2 regions of the Enterobacter asburiae genome follow, and region 2 is predicted to be linked to the other one. Evidence: predicted binding sites of a transcription regulator. Region 2 holds the regulator's gene; the other holds the start of a gene.
What was found. The regulator CRP, encoded in region 2, controls carbon source genes, mostly activating them, when cyclic AMP is high. The targets are predictions, from matches to a motif close to ATGTGANNNNNNTCACAT.
Positions count from the first base shown of each region.

Region 1: a site for CRP is predicted at 7,950-7,967, ahead of ompW (outer membrane protein OmpW). Genes of this name have one in related genera too.

Region 1 is NZ_CP011863.1:1,661,597-1,672,161, reverse strand. It holds gene ACJ69_RS08245 (ion transporter) at 1-194, shown strand, start outside; gene ACJ69_RS08240 (HI1450 family dsDNA-mimic protein) at 225-554, opposite strand; gene cls (cardiolipin synthase) at 588-2,048, opposite strand; gene ACJ69_RS25205 (YciY family protein) at 2,193-2,366, shown strand; gene leuE (leucine efflux protein LeuE) at 2,476-3,111, shown strand; gene ACJ69_RS08225 (bifunctional helix-turn-helix transcriptional regulator/GNAT family N-acetyltransferase) at 3,206-4,159, shown strand; gene ACJ69_RS08220 (YciI family protein) at 4,201-4,497, opposite strand; gene tonB (TonB system transport protein TonB) at 4,718-5,440, shown strand; gene yciA (acyl-CoA thioester hydrolase YciA) at 5,479-5,874, opposite strand; gene ACJ69_RS08205 (septation protein A) at 5,979-6,518, opposite strand; gene ACJ69_RS08200 (YciC family protein) at 6,575-7,318, opposite strand; gene ACJ69_RS08195 (YkgJ family cysteine cluster protein) at 7,344-7,748, opposite strand; gene ompW (outer membrane protein OmpW) at 8,031-8,663, shown strand; gene ACJ69_RS25200 (hypothetical protein) at 8,809-8,979, shown strand; gene yedF (sulfurtransferase-like selenium metabolism protein YedF) at 9,174-9,407, opposite strand; gene yedE (selenium metabolism membrane protein YedE/FdhT) at 9,404-10,565, opposite strand, start outside.
Region 2 is NZ_CP011863.1:3,917,559-3,928,123, reverse strand. It holds gene ACJ69_RS18910 (hydrolase) at 1-89, shown strand, start outside; gene ACJ69_RS18905 (YheU family protein) at 86-304, shown strand; gene ACJ69_RS18900 (phosphoribulokinase) at 335-1,204, shown strand; gene ACJ69_RS18895 (OsmC family protein) at 1,271-1,675, opposite strand; gene crp (cAMP-activated global transcriptional regulator CRP) at 1,987-2,619, shown strand; gene ACJ69_RS18885 (YccS/YhfK family putative transporter) at 2,677-4,764, shown strand; gene argD (bifunctional acetylornithine/succinyldiaminopimelate transaminase) at 4,761-5,981, opposite strand; gene pabA (aminodeoxychorismate synthase component 2) at 6,068-6,631, opposite strand; gene ACJ69_RS18870 (putative adenosine monophosphate-protein transferase Fic) at 6,662-7,246, opposite strand; gene ppiA (peptidylprolyl isomerase A) at 7,353-7,925, opposite strand; gene tsgA (MFS transporter TsgA) at 8,204-9,388, shown strand; gene ACJ69_RS18855 (cytosine deaminase) at 9,392-10,565, opposite strand, start outside.

The DNA of each region.
Region 1 (10,565 bases), 2.3 Mb from region 2:
GGCGCATCGTGGCGTCCGTGCTGATTTTGATTGGCTATTCGGTGATTGCGATCCCGACGGGACTTATTACCACACACATGAGCAGCGCGTTTCAGAGCCGCAAGCAGCAGCGCAAATGTCCTCATTGCCAGCAGGGCGAACATGAACACGACGCGCGGTTTTGTTACCGCTGCGGCAGTGAATTGCCGGAGTAAATAAAAAAGGCTGCAATCGCAGCCTTTTTTTTATTCGCGCCAGAGTATATGGCACAGCTTGTGGTCTTTCTCCCGACAGAGCAGGACGCGGGCGAAAATATCGTTAATTTCGCCGCCGTCTTCATCGGCCAGCCCAATCACCACTTCGGCAAAGAAGTCAGGATTCAGGTCGAAATCCACATGCTCAGCCCAGTCTTCTGAAGGGTCGAACAATTCAGCGCCGCCGCGCTCTTCGAACTGCAGATTAAAGAGGATCACGTCTGCGGGATCGAGGTTATCAACCGCCAGTTCGAGAAAAATGTCATAGGCCTGCTCGAGCGTTTCGTCTTCGGTCAGGCGATTGTTCAGATCCATTTCCATGATGACTACCTGTTTAACATCGTTGGGCACGTTTTACAGCAACGGACTAAAGAAGTAAAACAGTCGTTCGGCAATTCTCTGCCACATCGGACGTTTTACCCACAGTCTGGCATCCAGCAGCCGCGAGCGGGAGATATAATCATCCTGCACCGCAGCGAGGTCGCCGCCAAAGCCGGCATCATCAATGACCAGCGTGATTTCAAAGTTTAGCCACAGGCTGCGCATATCCAGGTTGACCGTTCCCACCAGGCTCAGCTCACCGTCGACAAGAACGCTCTTGGTGTGGAGCAATCCGCCTTCAAACTGGTAAATTTTCACCCCTGCGGCCAGCAGTTCGCTGAAGAATGCCCGGCTGGCCCAGCCCACCAGTAGGGAGTCATTTTTGCGTGGCAAAATGATGCTCACATCGACACCGCGCTGCGCGGCGGTACAGATCGCGTGCAGGAGGTCGTCGCTGGGGACAAAGTAGGGCGTCGTCATGATCAGATATTCACGCGCCGAGTAGGTTGCCGTCAGCAGCGCCTGATGGATTAAGTCTTCCGGGAAGCCCGGCCCGGAAGCAATGGTATGAATGGTATGACCGCTCGCCTCTTCAAACGGCATAATATTGCCGTCCGGCGGTGGCGGCAGGATACGCTTGCCGGTTTCAATCTCCCAGTCGCAGGAATACACGATGCCCATCGAGGTGGCAATCGGCCCCTCCATCCGCGCCATCAAATCAACCCATTGACCTACGCCCGAGTCCTGTTTGAAGAAGCGCGGGTCAACCATATTCATGCTGCCGGTGTAGGCAATATAGTTATCGATCATGATCATTTTGCGATGCTGGCGGAGATCCATCCGGCGCAGAAACACGCGCAGGAGATTCACCTTCAGCGCTTCGACCACTTCGATACCGGCATTACGCATCATGCCCGCCCAGGGGCTACGGAAAAATGCCACGCTACCCGCGGAGTCAAGCATCAGGCGGCAATGAATACCGCGACGCGCGGCGGCCATCAGCGACTCAGCGACCTGGTCAGCCATCCCGCCGGGCTGCCAGATATAAAAAACCATCTCGATATTATGACGCGCCAGCTGAATATCGCGGATTAACGCCTGCATGACGTCGTCGGACGAGGTCAGCAGCTGCAGTTGATTGCCCTTAACGCCGCCAATCCCCTGGCGGCGCTCGCACAGCTTAAACAGTGAGGAGGCGACGCTGCTGTTCTCCTCGGCAAAAATATGTTTGCAGGCCTTAAGATCGTTCAGCCACTTCGCGGTGGAGGGCCACATGGCACGGGCGCGCTCGGCGCGGCGTTTACCCAGATGAAGCTCACCGAAAGAGAGATAGGCAATAATTCCCACCAGCGGGAGGATATAAATGATCAGAAGCCAGGCCATGGCAGAGGGTACGGCTCTGCGCTTCATCAGGATGCGTAATGTCACACCCGCGATTAACAGCCAGTATCCCAAAATGACCAGCCAACTCACCACGGTGTAGAAGGTTGTCATAGGTAAAAAAATCCTTTTGAAAGCGTATTGTTATGAGTGTACGCATCAGGATTCATCTGGCAAATAAAAACGCCAGGTAAAAGCGCTGGTTTGCTGCCGGGTTGGGTTTATAATGGCGATTCTGTTAGTTAAAGAGTTGTAGACATGAAGCGCAGTAGAACAGAAGTAGGGCGCTGGCGCATGTTGCGACAGGTGAGTCGTCGCAAGGCTCGTTGGCTGGAAGCACAATCCCGCCGCAATATGCGTATTCACGCCATCAGAAAATGTGGATTGACCAGGCACCGCAATGCGTTGCTGTTCGCAGTCCAGGATATCTGAAACCATGAGGGCACCGTAACGGGTGCCCGCTGATTTTATAGCGTCTGATTTTTTAGGAATAGCGTATTTGCAGCGATATTCCTGTTGTGTTTAGCAAAAGGAGGGAGAAGTGTTTGCGGAGTTTGGTGTACTGAATTTCTGGACGTATGTTGTCGGCGCATTTTTTATCGTGCTGGTGCCAGGGCCGAATACCCTGTTTGTGCTAAAAACCGGGATCGGCCACGGCGTTAAAAAAGGGTATCTTGCCGCCACAGGCGTATTTATCGGCGATGCGGTGCTGATGTTTCTGGCCTGGGCGGGTGTCGCGGCATTAATCCAGACCACGCCGGTACTGTTTAATATCGTGCGCTATCTCGGGGCCTTCTATCTGCTCTGGCTGGGTGGCAAAATGCTCTGGTCAGTGGTGAACCGCCAGAAAAATGCGCATGAGAGCGGCCCTGAACCTGCCAGTATGATCATGAAACGTTCGCTGGTGTTAAGCCTGACCAATCCTAAAGCGATTCTGTTCTACGTATCGTTCTTCGTTCAGTTCATTGACGTGAATGCACAGAGCACCGGCACTTCTTTCCTGATCCTCGCGACGACGCTGGAGTTAATAAGCTTTATGTACATGAGCTTCCTGATCTTCTCCGGCGCGTTTGTCACGCGTTATCTGAAAACGAAAAAGAAACTGGCAAAGCTGGGGAACGGGCTGATAGGGCTGCTGTTTGTCGGGTTTGCGGCGAGGCTAGCGTCGCTACATTGATGGTTTGAAAGGCTCCTGAGGGAGCCTTTTTTATTATGTTTGACAACCCCTCATCTGTTAGTTGTATAGTGCAACTAACAGATGAGGGCACAACATGCACAGCGAAACCCCGCTAGTCAGTGTTATTCGACGTTCCTCGCGCCTGATGGTGCGAGAGTTAGGCTTTATGGCCTCGACCCTGGCCTCAACGAATTACTCACCTTCGGCCGTCCATACCCTGGTCGAAATAGCCCTACGCAAAGAGATGACGGCGAGTCAGCTGGTGCAGCTGCTGGGGCTGGATAAGTCCAGCGTTAGCCGGATGCTGGCTCGTCTGATTGCCGCGGGTGAGCTCGAGGAGGTTATTTCAGCTGAAGATGCGAGAGCGAAGAGTCTCAGACTGACCGCGAAAGGTCATGAGACGGTCAGTAAAATTAATACCTTTAGCAACGAGCGCGTGGCCTCAGCAATAAAGAGTCTGGCTCCTGCCCAGCAGCAGACCATTTCTGAGGGGCTCTCCCTTTATGCCAACGCGCTGCTGGCGTGCCGTGAGACGGGCAGCGACACGCGCCCCGACGAACTCACGATAGTTAAGGGGTATATTCCCGGCATGATTGGCCGTATCGCGGAGTTGCACGGGGTTTATTACGCGCGCGAGCACAATTTTGGCCGCTTTTTTGAAGCCAAAGTGGCCGCAGGGGTTGCAGAATTTAGTGACCGCCTGGATAACCCATGCAACCAGATCTGGCTGGCGGTGATGAACGGCAGGATAGTGGGGTCAGTGGCGATAGACGGCGAGGATTTAGCGCCGGGTGAAGCCCATCTGCGCTGGTTTATTCTCGACGATGGCTGCCGGGGACACGGGGTGGGGAAAAAACTGCTTACCGAAGCGATGCGCTTTTGCGACAGCCTAGGTTTCTCTGCCGTGCATCTCTGGACATTCAATAAGCTTACCGCCGCACGACGTTTATACGAATCGTTTGGATTTACGCTCGTCAAAGAGTGGGAGGGCGATCAGTGGGGAACCCTTATAACGGAGCAGCAGTTTACCCGGCGCAGAGACGCGTAATCTCTACTATAAAAAAGGCTCCTTTCGGAGCCGCTTTGGTATCAGAACACTTTCTTATACGGTCGAACCGTCACTTTCGCATACACACCTGCTGCGACATACGGATCTGCGTCAGCCCATGCCTGAGCGCTTTCCTGGGATTCAAACTCAGCAATTACGGTGGAACCGGCAAAACCGGCGGCGCCCGGATCGTTGCTGTCTACTGCAGGCATTGGGCCGGCGGTCAGTAAACGGCCTTCATCCTGGAGCAGCTGCAAACGTGCCAGATGCGCAGGGCGCACAGCCTGGCGTTTTTCGAGCGAATCAGCAACATCTTCAGAGTAAATCACGTAAAACACGGCGAAGCTCCTTAACCGGTAAAAGTGTCAGTTACGTTATGTGAAAGGGCAAACGACTGCAATGTAAAATAAAAACAATGTTAATACCCTGATCTGAATGCGCCTTTTTTGGCCTCTCATGCGCTAAAGTTGCGTCAGAACAAAGTGTATTATTGAATATGATTGCTATTTGCATTTAAAATCAGTGTTCGGTTTTTTAACGTTGATGATTATGACTTCGATGACCCTTGATTTACCTCGCCGCTTTCCCTGGCCGACGCTGCTTTCTGTCGTGATTCACGGTGCTGTTGTGGCGGGTTTGCTGTATACCTCGGTTCATCAGGTTATTGAAATGCCCGCGCCCGCGCAGCCGATTTCGGTGACGATGGTATCGCCAGCGGATCTCGAACCGCCGCAGGTTGCACCTCCGCCACCGCAGCCGGTGGCTGAACCAGAGCCAGAGCCCGAGCCTGTTCCGGCGCCACCGAAGGAAGCGCCGGTAGTGATCCACAAGCCTGAACCGAAGCCAAAACCTAAGCCGAAGCCAAAGCCGGTTAATAAGGTCGAGGAGCGTCCAAAACGCGAGGAACGTCCGGTTGAACCGCGCGCGACCCGGACGGTCGAGAATGCGGCGCCTTCGCGTCCGGTGATGAATAACACCGCAACAGCGCCTAAGCCGACAGTCAGTGCCCCGGCGGGCCCGCGCGCGCTGAGTCGCAACCAGCCTCAGTATCCGGCGCGAGCGCAGGCCTTACGTATTGAAGGCCGCGTACGGGTTAAATTTGACGTCACTGCCGATGGCCGCGTGGATAACGTGGAAATATTGTCCGCTCAGCCTTCTAATATGTTTGAGCGCGAAGTGAAATCGGCGATGCGCAGATGGCGCTATGAAGCCGGAAAACCGGGCAGCGGACTGATTGTGAATATTGTTTTCCGCCTGAACGGCGGGGCGCAGATGGAATAAAAAAAGCCTCCTGATGGAGGCTTTTTTTTGCCTGTCGATCAGGCCTGCGGAAGTTGACGAGGTTTACCCTCGCTATCCACTGCAACATAAATAAACAGCGCTTCGGTGGCCTTATAACGCTGCCCAATGGGTTCCGACGAGACTTTCTTAACCCATACTTCGATGTTGATTGAAATAGATGTGTTGCCGCGTTTGACGCAGCGCGCGTAGCAGCAAACCACATCTCCCACCGCAACCGGGCGCAGGAAGGTCATGCCGTCCACTCGCACAGTCACCACGCGCCCGTGGGCAATCTCTTTTGCCAGAATTGCGCCGCCCATATCCATCTGCGACATCAGCCAGCCGCCAAAAATATCGCCATTGGCATTGGTGTCAGCGGGCATTGCCAGTGTGCGTAAAACCAGTTCGCCCTGCGGGGCGTTATTTGTTGTCATTGTTTTAACTCGTAACGGAAGACTTCAGGCGGGATGCTACTATGATTTCACAGCGGAGAGAATAGACCAGAACGCCTGTCGTAGACGTTCTGGTCAGTCGTTAATCAGTGGTTGTCATCCTGGGGCATATGACGATAGATGTATACGCCGCTTAACAGCGTGAAGATAAGCGTCAGCGCGGTCAGGCCAAAGACCTTAAAGTTGACCCAGATATCCTGCGGCAGCCAGAAGGCGATATAGATATTAGCGAGACCGCAAAGTATAAAGAAGATTGCCCACGCGGTATTCAGACGCGACCAGACAACCTGCGGCAGCGTTAGTTCTTTACCTAACATGCTCTGGATCAGGGGCTTTTTCATGAACCATTGACTGAACAGTAACGCTGCTGCAAACAACGCATAAATAACGGTAACCTTCCACTTAATAAATTCAACATCATGCAAGGCAATGGTCAATCCACCGAACACCGCCACTAAAATGAACGTGATAAGCGCCATTTTTTCGACTTTGCGATAGCGAATCCAGCTATAGATCAGCACTACGGCGGTCACGACAATTAACGCTTTTGTTGCGGCAAAAATGTCATACAACTTATAGACAGCGAAAAAGACCGCGAGCGGTAAAAAATCAAGTAACTGCTTCATTCTGTGATTCCATCTTCTGAGCGGGGCGGGAGGCAGCGATGCCGCCCGCCTCAGGATTACTGACGAATTAACATATACAGGCGGAACAGATAGACCAGCAGCACCGCTGAAATCAGATTGCTCAGCGTATTCGCCACTACCGCGCCAACATTGGGCGTTAATACCGCGAAATTCGGTGCAAACAACAGCAGGAGCGTTTTGGCGAGCAGCCAGCCGATCACGGCGGGAGCCACCAGACGCATATTCGCCCATGCCAGTCTGATGCTGCTGCGCATCGCGGTAAAAATCCCCATCTTATCCTGCACCACCATCACAGGCGCAAATGAGAGCACGATAGCCAGTAATACGCCCGGCACCACGACCAGCATAATCCCCATTTGCACCAGCAGGGTGGTTAAAAAGATCAGGATAAACAGCTTAGGTAAGACTGGCGCACTGGCACCAATCGCCCGTAAGGCGCTGACCCGGTGACCCGCCGATACCAGCTGAATCATCAGCAAAACGCCGCCCGCCAGAATTGCATTACCAATCAGGCCTGAGAACGTGGACGCGGCAGACGCCCGCAGCAGAATTTGCTGCTGCTCCGGCGTCATGTTTTGCACCAGTTCAAACAGCCCCACGCTTCCGGCAAGGTGGTCGCCCTGGCTCAGGCTGGCAATCTGTTCATCGCTCGGTGAGAAGGCATGGCCCAGCACCACCGTGATAAAGGCACATAGCAACGCGATCAGTAAAAAGGTTATGAACTGATTGCGGAAAAAGTTTCCCGTGTCACGGTAGACAGACTTCGCCGTGATAGACATGCACTCTCCTTGAGTATTGCAGGTGTTAATTAGCCGGCAATTGTACACCGGATGCGCCTGCTGTGGCAGCATCAAGGCTTGTATGGAAAAGCATATCTTTGTAAAGCGGCGGTAATCCAACGCGCGCCCGGGCGCGATTGCAGGCTTCGTTGACCTGCCCATCTTCCCCCGACATGGCAAATTCCCGGCACGGACTGGGCCGATGCTCATAGATAGAACATCGGGTAGAGACCCCGGGCTCACCCTGTAGCGCCACGCAGCGGACCTGCTTTTGGTTTGTGCCGCTCATGCAGCGCAGAAAAGGCGTTAGCGGCTCTGTGAAATGAACCGGAACGGTACCGCCGCCATCGCTGGCTTCGGCCCAGTAGAAAGAGACTCGAAAATACGCACAACAGGCTCCGCACGTCATGCACGGGTTGATATCACTCATGGCACACCTGCTAAAGAAGAACGCATCAAATCAACTTGTGAGAGCGATAAATTATCCAGCCGCCAGAGGAAGAGCAAGAGGGGGAAAAGGGAAAATTTTGTAACCGTGAAATGCCAAAAATTGACATGGAAACAACTTATCGCTTTTGGATGCGTAACAAAAAATTAATCCAGATCAATGAATGTTAAGTTACTGGTTTTAATGTGATCTGTAGCAGATCACTTATTACTCATTTGTGAGTATATTCTCATCCGCGATTAAAACCACAACGATGGAGCGGATATGAAAAAATTAGCGGTGGCAGCCCTTGTATTAAGCAGTCTCTCTGGCGGCGCGTATGCGCATGAAGCAGGCGAATTCTTTATTCGTGCCGGTTCGGCTACGGTTCGCCCGACTGAAGGATCGGATAACGTGCTGGGTATGGGCGGTTTTAACGTCAGTAATAACACCCAGTTAGGGTTAACGTTCACCTATATGGCGACGGAAAACGTTGGTGTTGAGCTTCTGGCTGCAACGCCGTTCCGTCATCGCGTGGGTCTGGGCGCAACCGGTGATATCGCTACGGTTCACCACTTGCCGCCAACGCTGATGGCGCAATGGTACTTTGGCGATGCCAGCAGCAAGGTGCGTCCTTATATTGGCGCCGGTGTGAACTACACCACCTTCTTCGACGAGAAGTTTAACGATACCGGTAAAGAGGCCGGTCTGACTGACCTCAGCCTGAAAGATTCGTGGGGTATGGCGGGGCAGGTCGGTCTGGATTATCTGATTAACCGCGACTGGCTGATTAACGCCTCGGTCTGGTACATGGATATTGATACGGACGTACGCTTCAAGGCGGGCGGTCAGCAGCAAAGTATCAATACTCGCCTGGATCCGTGGGTGTTTATGTTCTCTGCGGGTTATCGTTTCTGATCCCCCGTCAAACTGGCCACAGGGTGGCCAGTTTGCTTTGCTCACTTCAAAACGACGGATAAACCGGCCGCTCATCAAGCTTTACGCAGTGCCTCAGGATATTTTCCCCATCATATAAATAGCTGAAAGCGTCGCTGGACAGGGAATGAAAGAGAATATCGCCGTTGGCAAACGGGATGATTTCGGTATCACCCGCACGTTTATGTCCCGCGCCGGTTTCAAAATGACCGCGCCATCGTTCCTGGGTATGGTCATAAACGTGCAGAATAACCTCGACAAGTCCTCTTTGCGGACAATTAAGGCGCAGGAAGGTTGAAGAGAAATTCAGGGACAGCGCATGGAAGGGAATCAATAAGGCGAAAACCAGTAAAGCTCGTAAATACATCAAACCGCGAAAACCTCCTTCAAAAGGGAAGTGAGATTTTACTTAAGTCAAAAATCGCGTTTTTGCCGTGGATCAAGATGTCTTATAATTCAATGCGATAAAGGCCCCTCGCGAGGCCTGGGCGATCATTTTTGAATCAAATAGCGAATGGTCGGGCCATCCTGCTGGATATCCAGCACCGTATAGCCGTGGTTTTTCGCATCCAGCGGAATGTTGTTGATGGACTGCGGACAGTCGCTGACCACTTCCAGAATTTCCCCTTTTTTGAGCTGCGGTAGGGCTTCAAGCGTGGCAACCGCCGGATAAGGGCAGGGTTCACCGACCATATCCAGACGGTAATCGGGCACGATCTCTTTCATGCAGCATTCTCCTGGGTTTCTGTTTTAACACTCGCACGACGGAAGAAGCGTTTCTCCTGCGCGACAACCAGTAAAAAAGCGACCAGCAACAGGGCGTAGGTGACAAGCAGGCCGCCGAGATGGCCGAAGGTGTTCAGCAGGTTGACCTTGTCCCAACTCGTGGCAAGCGCGGGAGACAGATCGTCCCAGAAGTATGCCAGGAGCGTCGAGCCGATAACATTTCCCAGGCCCACCCACCAGTAATGCACCTGACCTTCAACGGCGCGGTACATCCAGCCGGTTTCACACCCGCCAGCCAGCACAATCCCGAAGCCAAACAGCAGGCCGCCAATCACCGCATTAGGACCAGCCCACATGATTTTCGGTTCAACGCCGAGCTGAACATAGCTGAAGATACCGATGGCGCTGACCGCCATCCCGGCGATAATCGCCTTCGCCATCATCGTACGGCCAGTGATCCACATATCGCGAAACGCGGAGGTAAAGCAGATCTGCGCGCGTTCAATGAGCAGACCAAAACCCACGCCGAACAGCATCGCCAGGCCGAGTTTGGGCTGATTCATCGCAGTGCAAAGCGCCAAGGCGACCATAGCCAAAAAGACCAGCATACCGAGGCGGAAACGACGACGCGCCTGGTCTGGCTTCTGGGTTAACGGTGATGCTGCGCTGACTTTTGTCATTTTCACCGGAATGCGGAACAGCGGCAGCAGGGTGAATTTTGCGCCAAAGTAAGAGCCGATGGCCGTGGCGACAGCAAAGAACCAGGCGTGAAGCGAAAACTGAGGAATCCCCGTAAAGAAAGCGGCCAGGTTACAGCCCATCGCCAGACGGGCGCCAAACCCGGCAATGATACCGCCGACCACCGCCTGCATTATGCGAATCCGGCTTTTGGGCATCCGCAACTTAACGTTGTTTGCCCACAGCGCCGCCGCGAAACAGCCGCCGAACATGCCGATGATCATCATCCCGTCGATGCGGGTAAGCGGCGTGCCGTCCAGATGAATGAGTTTAAAGTAACCCCACTCTTCGGTATGCACGCCAGCGAGCTGTAGCAATTGACCACCCCAGCGGGTGAACTCGCCGGTCACGGCCCAGAAGGTGCCGGTGATGCCGAAATAGTAGGTAGAGAGAATGCCTGCCGCGATAACGGCCGGAACA
Region 2 (10,565 bases):
TTATCGGCGGCACGCTGCGCCGCCCGAAAATGTGGCTTGAGGCGCGTATTCCTGACTGGCTGACCCCTTATCTGGACGGTGCAAAATGATTATTCCCTGGCAGGATCTGGCTCCCGAAACGCTCGATAATCTGATTGAAAGCTTTGTATTACGCGAAGGCACCGATTATGGTGAACAGGAACGCTCGCTTGAGCAAAAGGTCAACGATGTTAAGCGCCAGCTGAAAAGCGGCGACGTGGTGCTGGTGTGGTCAGAACTGCATGAGACGGTCAATATCATGCCCCGCAACGCGTTTCACGGCTGATCTTCCACCCTTTTCAGTCAGGGAGTTGCTATGTCTGCCAGACATCCGGTTATTGCCGTTACGGGGTCGAGTGGTGCGGGAACCACCACCACCAGCCTCGCATTTCGCAAGATTTTCGCCCAGCTGAATCTCCGTGCGGCGGAGGTCGAAGGCGACAGCTTTCACCGCTACACGCGTCCGGAGATGGACATGGCCATTCGTAAGGCGCGCGATTCGGGTAAACACATCAGCTACTTCGGCCCGGAAGCCAATGACTTTGGCCTGCTGGAACAAACCTTTATAGAGTACGGTAAGAGCGGCAAAGGGCAGTCCCGCAAGTATCTGCACACCTATGATGAAGCCGTCCCCTGGAATCAGGTGCCGGGAACCTTTACCCCGTGGCAGCCGCTGCCGGAACCCACCGACGTCCTGTTTTACGAAGGACTTCACGGTGGCGTGGTCACCCCTCAACACGACGTGGCGCGCCACGTGGATCTGCTGGTCGGCGTGGTCCCTATCGTTAACCTGGAGTGGATCCAGAAGCTGACGCGTGACATGAGCGAGCGCGGCCATTCGCGAGAGGCGGTGATGGACTCCGTGGTGCGCTCCATGGAGGATTACATTAACTTTCTGACGCCGCAGTTCTCCCGCACCCATATCAACTTCCAGCGCGTGCCGACGGTGGACACCTCCAACCCGTTCGCGGCCAAAAGCATCCCGTCGCTGGATGAAAGCTTTGTAGTGATCCATTTCCGCAATCTCGACGGCATTGATTACCCCTGGCTGCTGGCCATGCTGCAGGGCTCTTTTATTTCGCACATGAATACGTTAGTGGTGCCGGGCGGAAAAATGGGGCTGGCGATGGAGCTCATCATGACGCCGTTGGTGGAGCGACTGATGGAAGGGAAACAGATCGCGTGAGCATGTTCCCTCTCCCAGTGGGAGAGGGTTAGGGTGAGGGCATCAACACGCACGATGCCCCATCAATCACGCCTCGATCACTTCATACGAATGCGTGATTTTTACCGCTTTCTCCAGCATTAACGCCACCGAGCAGTACTTCTCCGCAGACAGGTCAACCGCACGCGAGACCGCCGCGTCTTTCAGCTCTTTACCGGTGACCACAAAGTGCAGGTTAATATGGGTGAACAGGCGTGGCGCCTCTTCGCGACGTTCTGACGTGAGTTTGACTTCACAATCCGTCACGTCATGACGTCCTTTTTGCAGAATCGATACCACATCAATTGCGCTGCATCCGCCTGCCGCCATCAGCACCATTTCCATTGGGCTGGGTGCTTTATCGCCGGAGTTACCGTCCATCAAAATCTGGTGTCCTGACGCGGACTCGCCCAGGAACGTTAAACCTTCAACCCATTTCACGCGCGCTTGCATATTCTTAAACTCCAACGTTGCATTTTTGGTGACAGATTACGCGTGCGTTACATTTCTCGCAATGGAAGGCGACCTGCATCATGCTGAAGCGAGACACCAGGAGACACGCGGCGAAAGCTATGCTAAAACACTCAGGATGCTACAGTAATACATTGACGTTACACGTGTATGCAGAGGACATCAAACTTTACTGGCTGCGAAACGTTACGGTAGCCGACTTCCCAGGGTATGGGTAAGAATTCGATTGCAACCCCAGAGTCCGGATGCATCTGATGACTCTGGTGACAGCTTATAACAGAGGATAACAGCGCATGGTGCTTGGCAAACCGCAAACAGACCCGACTCTCGAATGGTTCTTGTCTCATTGCCACATTCATAAGTACCCATCAAAGAGCACGCTGATTCACCAGGGTGAAAAAGCGGAAACGTTGTATTACATCGTTAAAGGCTCGGTGGCAGTGCTGATCAAAGATGAAGAAGGGAAAGAGATGATCCTTTCTTATCTGAACCAGGGCGATTTCATCGGTGAACTGGGCCTGTTTGAAGAGGGCCAGGAACGTAGCGCCTGGGTTCGTGCAAAGACAGCATGTGAAGTGGCTGAAATTTCTTACAAGAAGTTCCGTCAGCTGATTCAGGTTAACCCTGACATCCTGATGCGTCTTTCTTCCCAAATGGCGCGCCGTCTGCAGGTTACGTCAGAGAAAGTGGGTAACCTCGCCTTCCTGGACGTTACCGGCCGTATCGCACAAACCCTGTTGAACCTGGCGAAACAGCCAGACGCCATGACCCACCCGGACGGCATGCAAATTAAAATTACCCGTCAGGAAATTGGTCAGATCGTCGGTTGCTCCCGTGAAACAGTGGGCCGTATCCTGAAAATGCTGGAAGATCAAAACCTGATCTCCGCCCACGGTAAAACCATCGTGGTTTACGGAACGCGTTAATTCCGCTTAAACGGCGTGCCATCGCAAGGTGTCACGCCGTTTTTGTCTCTACTCCCCATGTGGCGCAGGCTGATCTATCACCCGGAAGTTAACTACGCACTGCGACAAACGCTGGTGTTGTGTCTTCCTGTGGCCATAGGCCTGATCCTCGGACATCTTCAGCAAGGCCTGCTGTTTTCCCTCGTGCCCGCCTGCTGCAACATCGCCGGTCTGGACACGCCGCATAAGCGCTTTTTCAAACGCCTGATTATCGGTGGCTGCCTGTTTGCCGGCTGTAGCCTCGCCGTACAACTTCTGCTTGCCCGGGATATCCCGCTGCCGCTGATCCTGACCGTGCTGGCGATGACCCTCGGCGTCACGGCGGAAATCAGTTCGCTGCACGCCCGCCTGCTTCCCGCCTCGCTGATTGCGGCCATTTTCACGCTGAGCCTTGCAGGGAATATGCCGGTGTGGGAGCCACTGCTGATTTACGCCCTGGGGACATTATGGTACGGGCTGTTTAACTGGTTTTGGTTCTGGCTGTGGCGCGAACAGCCGCTGCGTGAATCCCTGAGCCTGCTCTATGTGCAGCTTGCGGATTACTGCGAGGCCAAATACACCCTGCTCACCCAGCATACCGATCCGGAAAAATCCTTACCGCCGCTGCTGACGCGCCAGCAGAAGGTGGTGGATCTCATAAGCCAGTGCTATCAGCAGCTGCATATGCTCGCCGCCAACAAGAACCACGAATACAAGCGGCTGCTGCGCACCTTCCAGGTCGGGCTGGATCTGCAGGAGCATATCTCCGTTAGCCTTCACCACCCGCAGGAGGTGCAAAAGCTGGTCGAGCGCAGCCACGCCGAAGCGGTGATCCGCTGGAACGCGCAGACCGTGTCCGCACGCCTGCGGGTGCTGGCCGATGATATTCTCTATCACCGCTACCCGACGCGCTTTAACATGGATAAGCAGCTGGGCGCGCTGGAGAAAATCGCCCGTCAGCATCCGGATAACCCCGTCGGCCAGTTTGCCGCCTGGCACTTCAGCCGTATCGCCCGCGTGTTGCGCACGCAGCGCCCGCTTTATCCCCGCGACCTGATGGCGGATAAGCAGAAACGGCTTCCGCTATTGCCCGCGCTCAAAAGCTATCTTTCTCTTAAATCGTCCGCCCTGCGCAACGCCGCAAGGATTAGCGTGATGCTCAGTACCGCCAGCCTGATGGGTATGGCGCTGCACCTGCCGAAACCCTACTGGATCTTAATGACCGTGCTGTTTGTCACCCAGAACGGCTACGGCGCCACGCGGGTGCGTATTCTGCATCGGGCTGGCGGAACGATGGCCGGGCTGATCATCGCGGGCGTGACGCTGCACTTCCACGTGCCGGAAGGCTATACCCTGGCAGGCATGCTGGCGGTTACGCTGGTGAGCTACCTGATTATCCGCAAAAATTACGGCTGGGCGATGGTGGGCTTTACGGTGACGGCGGTATATACCCTGCAGCTGCTCACGCTCAATGGCGAACAGTTTATTGTCGCCAGGCTGATTGATACCCTAATCGGCTGTCTGATTGCCTTTGGCGGCATGGTCTGGCTGTGGCCGCAGTGGCAAAGCGGACTGCTGCGCCAGAACGCCCACGACGCGCTGGAAGCCGACCAGCAGGCTATTCGCCTGATCCTGAGCGACGACCCGCAGCCCTCGCCGCTGGCCTATCAGCGAATGAAGGTCAACCAGGCGCACAACGCCCTGTTTAACTCGCTCAACCAGGCGATGCAGGAGCCGGGCTTTAACTCGCACTATCTGGCAGACATGAAGCTCTGGGTGACGCACAGCCAGTTTATCGTCGAGCACATTAACGCCATGACCACGCTGGCGCGCGAGCACACGATGCTGACGCCGGATCTGGCGCAGCGCTATTTGCAGTCATGTGAAATTGCGTTGCAGAGGTGTCAGCAGCGTCTGGAGTATGACGCGCCGGGCGAGTCGGGAGATTCAAACATTCTGGAAGCACCGGAGACGTTAACCCACGGGCCAATGAGCACGCTGGAGCAGCATTTGCAGCGCGTTCTCGGGCATCTGAACACCATGCACACCATTTCGTCGGTGGCATGGCGTCAGCGCCCGCATCACGGGATTTGGTTAACGCGCCGGTTAAAGCGAACCGAGTATTAACCTTTAACGATCTTCGCGACCGCCGCGGCAAAGCGGGTTAACCCGTCCTCAATATCCCTGTCTTCCACCACCAGCGACGGCGCAAAGCGCATCACGTCCGGTCCGGCATTGAGTACCATAACCCCTTCGTGCGCCGCAGCGTGCAGGAAGTCGCGCGCGCGGCCCTTGTACTGCGGCTTCAGCTCGGCGCCAATCAACAGCCCCATCCCGCGGATTTCGCTGAACACGTCGTACTGCTCATCAATCTTTTGCAGGTATTTTACGAACAGCTCGCGCTTCGCGCTCACGGCGTTCAACACCTCCGGCGTGTTGATAATGTCGAATGCGGCGCCCGCCACGGCGCTCGCCAGCGGGTTGCCGCCGTAGGTAGAGCCGTGAGAGCCGACGTGGAAAGCGGAGGCGATCTCCTGCGTCGTCAGTACCGCACTCACCGGGAAACCACCGCCGAGCGCTTTAGCGCTGGTCAGAATATCCGGCGTCACGCCGTAGTGCATATACGCGAACAGATCGCCGGTACGCCCCATCCCGCACTGTACTTCATCAAAGACCAGCAGCGCCTGATGTTCGTCGCACAGCGCGCGCAGTCCTTTCAGGAATTCCGGGGTTGCCGCGGTCACGCCGCCTTCACCCTGAATCGGCTCGACAACAACGGCGCAGGTGTGGTCGTCCATCACCGCTTTCACGGCATGCAGATCGTTAAACGGCACGTGGACGATGTCGGCCGGCTTCGGGCCAAACCCGTCGGAATACTTCGGCTGGCCGCCAACGGAAACGGTAAAGAAGGAGCGTCCGTGGAAGGCATTGTGGAAGGCGATGATTTTGGTTTTGTACGGGCTATGGCGCGTTGTCGCGTAGTAGCGCGCCAGCTTAAAAGCGGTTTCGTTGGCTTCGGTGCCGGAGTTCATAAACAGCACGCGCTCGGCAAAGGTCGCATCAATGATCTTGCGGCCCAGGCGCAGCGCCGGTTCGTTGGTGAACACGTTGCTGGTGTGCCACAGGGTTTCGCCCTGGGTTTTCAGCGCCTCCACCAGCACGGGATGGCAATGACCCAGCGCCGTGACCGCAATACCGCCCGCGAAATCCACATACTCTTTCCCCTGCTGATCCCAGACGCGGCTGCCCTTTCCCTTCACCGGGATAAACTCAGCCGGTGCATAAATCGGCAGGATCACTTCATCAAATGTCGCGCGGGTAATTGCTGGTTGTTCAGTTGCCATGTCATGACCATCCATTTTATGTCACAGTGATTGTGAAAATATAATCACAAAATATGCATAAAAAATCATAACAAGGCAACAGATATTCAGCGATTGAGGAAATTCGCCAGCAGCGCGTGCCCCTGCTCGCTGAGGATGCTTTCCGGGTGGAACTGCACGCCTTCGAGGTCCCATTCGCGGTGACGAATCCCCATGATCTCCTGCGTATCGCTCCAGGCGGTCACCTCAAAGCAGTCGGGCAGCGTCGGCGGGTCAATGACCAGGGAATGGTAGCGCGTCACGGTTAACGGGTTATTGAGCCCCGTGAATACCCCGGTGCCGGCGTGTGTGACCGGAGAGGTTTTTCCGTGCATCACTTTGGCGGCGCGCACGATGGTAGCACCAAACGCCTGGGCAATCGCCTGATGGCCCAGGCAGACGCCCAAGATCGGCAGCTTGCCGGCATAGTGCTGGATAACATCCAGAGAAATACCCGATTCCGACGGCGTACACGGCCCCGGAGAAATCACGATTTTCTGCGGAGCCAGCATCCCGATATCGTCCAGTCCGATCTCGTCGTTACGGCGGACAACCACCTCTGCACCCAGTTCACAAAAATACTGGTAAAGGTTCCAGGTGAAGGAATCGTAGTTATCTATCAGCAGAATCATGGCGGCTCCCGAAAAAAATGCCGCCCTATTCTACTCAGATTCCCGCGCTTCGCTCACTACTTTGGCAAAGATAGCGTTTAGCGCGGTTAAATCTCCCGTTGCGCCGCTTCGGTTAGCCGCCACCCACTGGTCGGGATCGATATCGCGCCAGTCCAGCGAGTAACCCGCGTGGAGCGCCAGCTGCTCGAAGAAAACGCGTTGGGCAATACCGTTGCCGCGCATAAACGGATGCAGCATGTTGATTTCGCAGTAATAGTGGCTAACCCGGTCAACAAACGCCGCTTTATCAAGACCCACAAGATACTTTTCGCCTTCCAGCGCCGCCATCAGCTCGTTGCCCATCTTCTCGATGTATTCGAAATGGCAGAAAGGAATGTCACCCTTAAAAATATCTTCAGTGCGGAGCTCGCCTGCCCGCTTCATCTCGCTGCGGTACAAATGACGATGAATAAGGCATAGATGGGGCAACCCGGGCGCGGAAGGCCCAAGCTCCAGCGTCTCAATATGGGGTTCTGAGGGACCATTACCTTTTTCAAGGAGACAACTGGCCTGTAAATTGACGTTACGCTGCTGTTCCCAGAGACGGGATTTTTGCTTGTCGGTGAGCTTTTTCACTTAACGCCTCCCTGAATAGTCCGTTTGCCACAAGTATAAGCAGCAAAACGCGCTTTCGCAGGGAGGGTTACAGAACGCGGGCAGGAGAAGCCCGCGTTCAGAAGAATTACGGCAGAACTTTCGCGGAGAGGATAACCACCGGTTTTGACGGCACATTCTGATACGGACCGACGTCGTGAGTAGGCACCTGAGAAATCTTGTCGGCCACGTCCATCCCTTTCACGATTTTACCGAAAACGGCATAGCCGAAGTCGCGCTGACCGTGGTCGAGGAAGGCGTTATCCGCCACGTTCAGGAAGAACTGGCTGGTCGCGCTATCTTTGTCTGCGGTACGCGCCATGGAGATGGTGCCGCGTTTGTTCAGCAGGCCATTGTCCGCTTCGTTTTTGATTGGCGGGTTAGGCTGTTTCTGCTGCATCTGCTCGTTGAAGCCGCCGCCCTGCACCATAAAGCCCGGGATCACGCGGTGGAAGGTGGTGTTGTTATAGAAACCACTGTTCACGTAGTCGAGGAAGTTTTTCACGGAAACCGGAGCTTTCTGGCTATTCAGTTCTAGCTCAATGTTCCCGGCGGAGGTGGTCAGCAGAACGTGAGGGTCCCCTTTGGCTGCCAGCGCAGCAGGGGAAACGGCAGAAAGAGCAAACACAGCTGCAACAGCCGCCAGTGTTGATTTGAGCATGAGAATTCCTTAACAAAGCGCAGTATAAAAAGCGAATGGCTTGATTCTAAAGAGCAGTATGAACGGAGACCAGCCTTTTACCTAATTTTACGAAATTGAAACAGTTGTAACCGCGCAAACGGTTGGCTTTCGCACCTTTTTATGTGATCACGATCACACAAAACCATGCAATTAACTTCTAATTTCTCTTAAAAGATATGAATGGATCACTTTAATGTCTAAAATCTGCCCGCTCTCAGCGCCCCCTGGGCGCTTTTCCTTTTCTGAACAGGCCAGACATGACTAACAGCAATCGCATCAAGCTCACATGGATCAGCTTCTTCTCCTACGCCCTGACCGGCGCGTTGGTGATCGTCACCGGGATGGTGATGGGAAATATCGCAGACTACTTCCAGCTGCCCGTTTCCAGCATGAGTAATACCTTCACCTTCCTCAACGCAGGGATTCTGATCTCTATCTTCCTGAACGCCTGGCTGATGGAAATCGTCCCGCTGAAAACCCAGCTGCGTTTTGGCTTTGTGCTGATGGTCGCCGCCGTGGCGGGCCTGATGCTGAGCCACAGCATCGCGCTGTTCTCCGCCGCGATGTTCGTGCTGGGTCTGGTCAGCGGGATCACCATGTCGATCGGTACGTTCCTGATTACCCACATGTATGAAGGCCGCCAGCGCGGCGCGCGCCTGCTGTTTACCGACTCCTTCTTCAGCATGGCCGGTATGATTTTCCCGATGGTCGCGGCCGTTCTGCTGGCGCGCAGCATCGAGTGGTACTGGGTCTATGCCTGCATTGGTCTGGTCTACGTGGCGATCTTTATTCTGACCTTCGGCTGCGAGTTCCCGGTGCTGGGCAAGAAAGCGCAAACCACCACCGAGCCCGTTGCGAAAGAAAAATGGGGCATCGGCGTGCTGTTCCTCTCCGTTGCCGCCCTGTGCTACATCCTGGGCCAGCTGGGCTTTATCTCCTGGGTACCGGAATACGCCAAAGGTCTGGGCATGAGCCTGAACGATGCGGGTCAACTGGTGAGCGATTTCTGGATGTCTTACATGTTCGGCATGTGGGCGTTTAGCTTCATCCTGCGCTTCTTCGACCTGCAGCGCATTCTGACCGTGCTGGCAGGTATGGCGACCGTACTGATGTACCTGTTCATCAACGGTTCACCGGAACATATGCCGTGGTTCATTCTGACCCTGGGCTTCTTCTCCAGCGCCATTTATACCTCGATCATCACCCTGGGTTCGCTGCAGACCAAAGTGGCCTCGCCGAAGCTGGTTAACTTCGTCCTGACCTGCGGCACCATCGGCACCATGCTGACCTTCGTAGTCACTGGCCCGATCGTGGCCCACAGCGGCCCGCTGGCAGCGCTGCACACCGCTAACGGTCTGTATGCCGTGGTGTTCATCATGTGCTTCATCCTGGGCTTCGTGACCCGCCACCGCCAGCACAACGCGGCAGCATCGTCTCACTAACCCTTACGCCCCTTTGCGCTCTGCAGAGGGGCTGTTTCTGGCAAAGCTTACCTCTTCTCCCCCGACATCCGTCTGGATCCACGTCTGCGCCAGCTGCGTCGTGGCGATCACCCGTCCCTGACGAATCGACCAGCGCACCGGCACCTGACAGCGCACAGCTTCAAACCCGCTCTCAGCAGGCAGAATAATCAGGTTCGCCGGGTTACCTGTCTTAATACCGTAATCGCTCAGGCCGAAGGTCCGGGCGCTGTTATGGGTGATGAGATTCAGGCCGCTGTCGATTTGCGGATAGCCCATCATCTGGCAGACGTGCAGCCCCATATGCAGCACCTGCAGCATGTTGCCGGTGCCGAGCGGGTACCACGGGTCGAAGACGTCGTCATGGCCGAAGCAGACATTAATGCCCGCTTCCTGGAGTTCTTTCACGCGCGTGATGCCGCGGCGCTTCGGATAGTCATCAAAGCGCCCCTGCAGATGAATATTGACCAGCGGGTTAGCGACGAAGTTAATCCCCGACATCTTCAGCAGGCGGAACAGCCGCGAGGTGTATGCGCCGTTGTAGGAGTGCATGGCGGTGGTGTGGCTGGCCGTCACGCGCGGGCCGATGCCGGCCTCATATGCCAGCGCTGCCACCGTCTCGACAAACCGCGACTGCTCGTCGTCGATTTCATCGCAGTGGATATCCAGCGGACGGTCATACTTCTTCGCCAGTTCAAAAGCGATGTGCAGCGACTGTACGCCATACTCGCGGGTGAACTCGAAGTGCGGGATCGCCCCCACCACGTCGGCCCCAAGCCTTAACGCCTCTTCCAGCAGCGCCGCGCCGTTCGGGTAAGAGAGAATACCTTCCTGCGGGAACGCGACGATTTGCAGCGTCAACCACGGGGCAACCTCCTGCTTCACCTCCAGCATCGCCTTAAGGGCGGTAAGCGTCGGGTCGGAGACATCCACATGGGTGCGGACAAACTGGATGCCGTTGGCAATTTGCCACTTCAGCGTTTTCCAGGCGCGCGCTTTGACATCCTCATGGCTGAGCAACGCCTTGCGCTCCGCCCAGCGCTCAATGCCTTCGAACAGCGTGCCGGACTGGTTCCAGTTCGGCTCACCCGCGGTCTGTGTCGTATCAAGATGGATATGCGGCTCAATGAACGGCGGGATCGCAAGCCCGCCGCGCGCG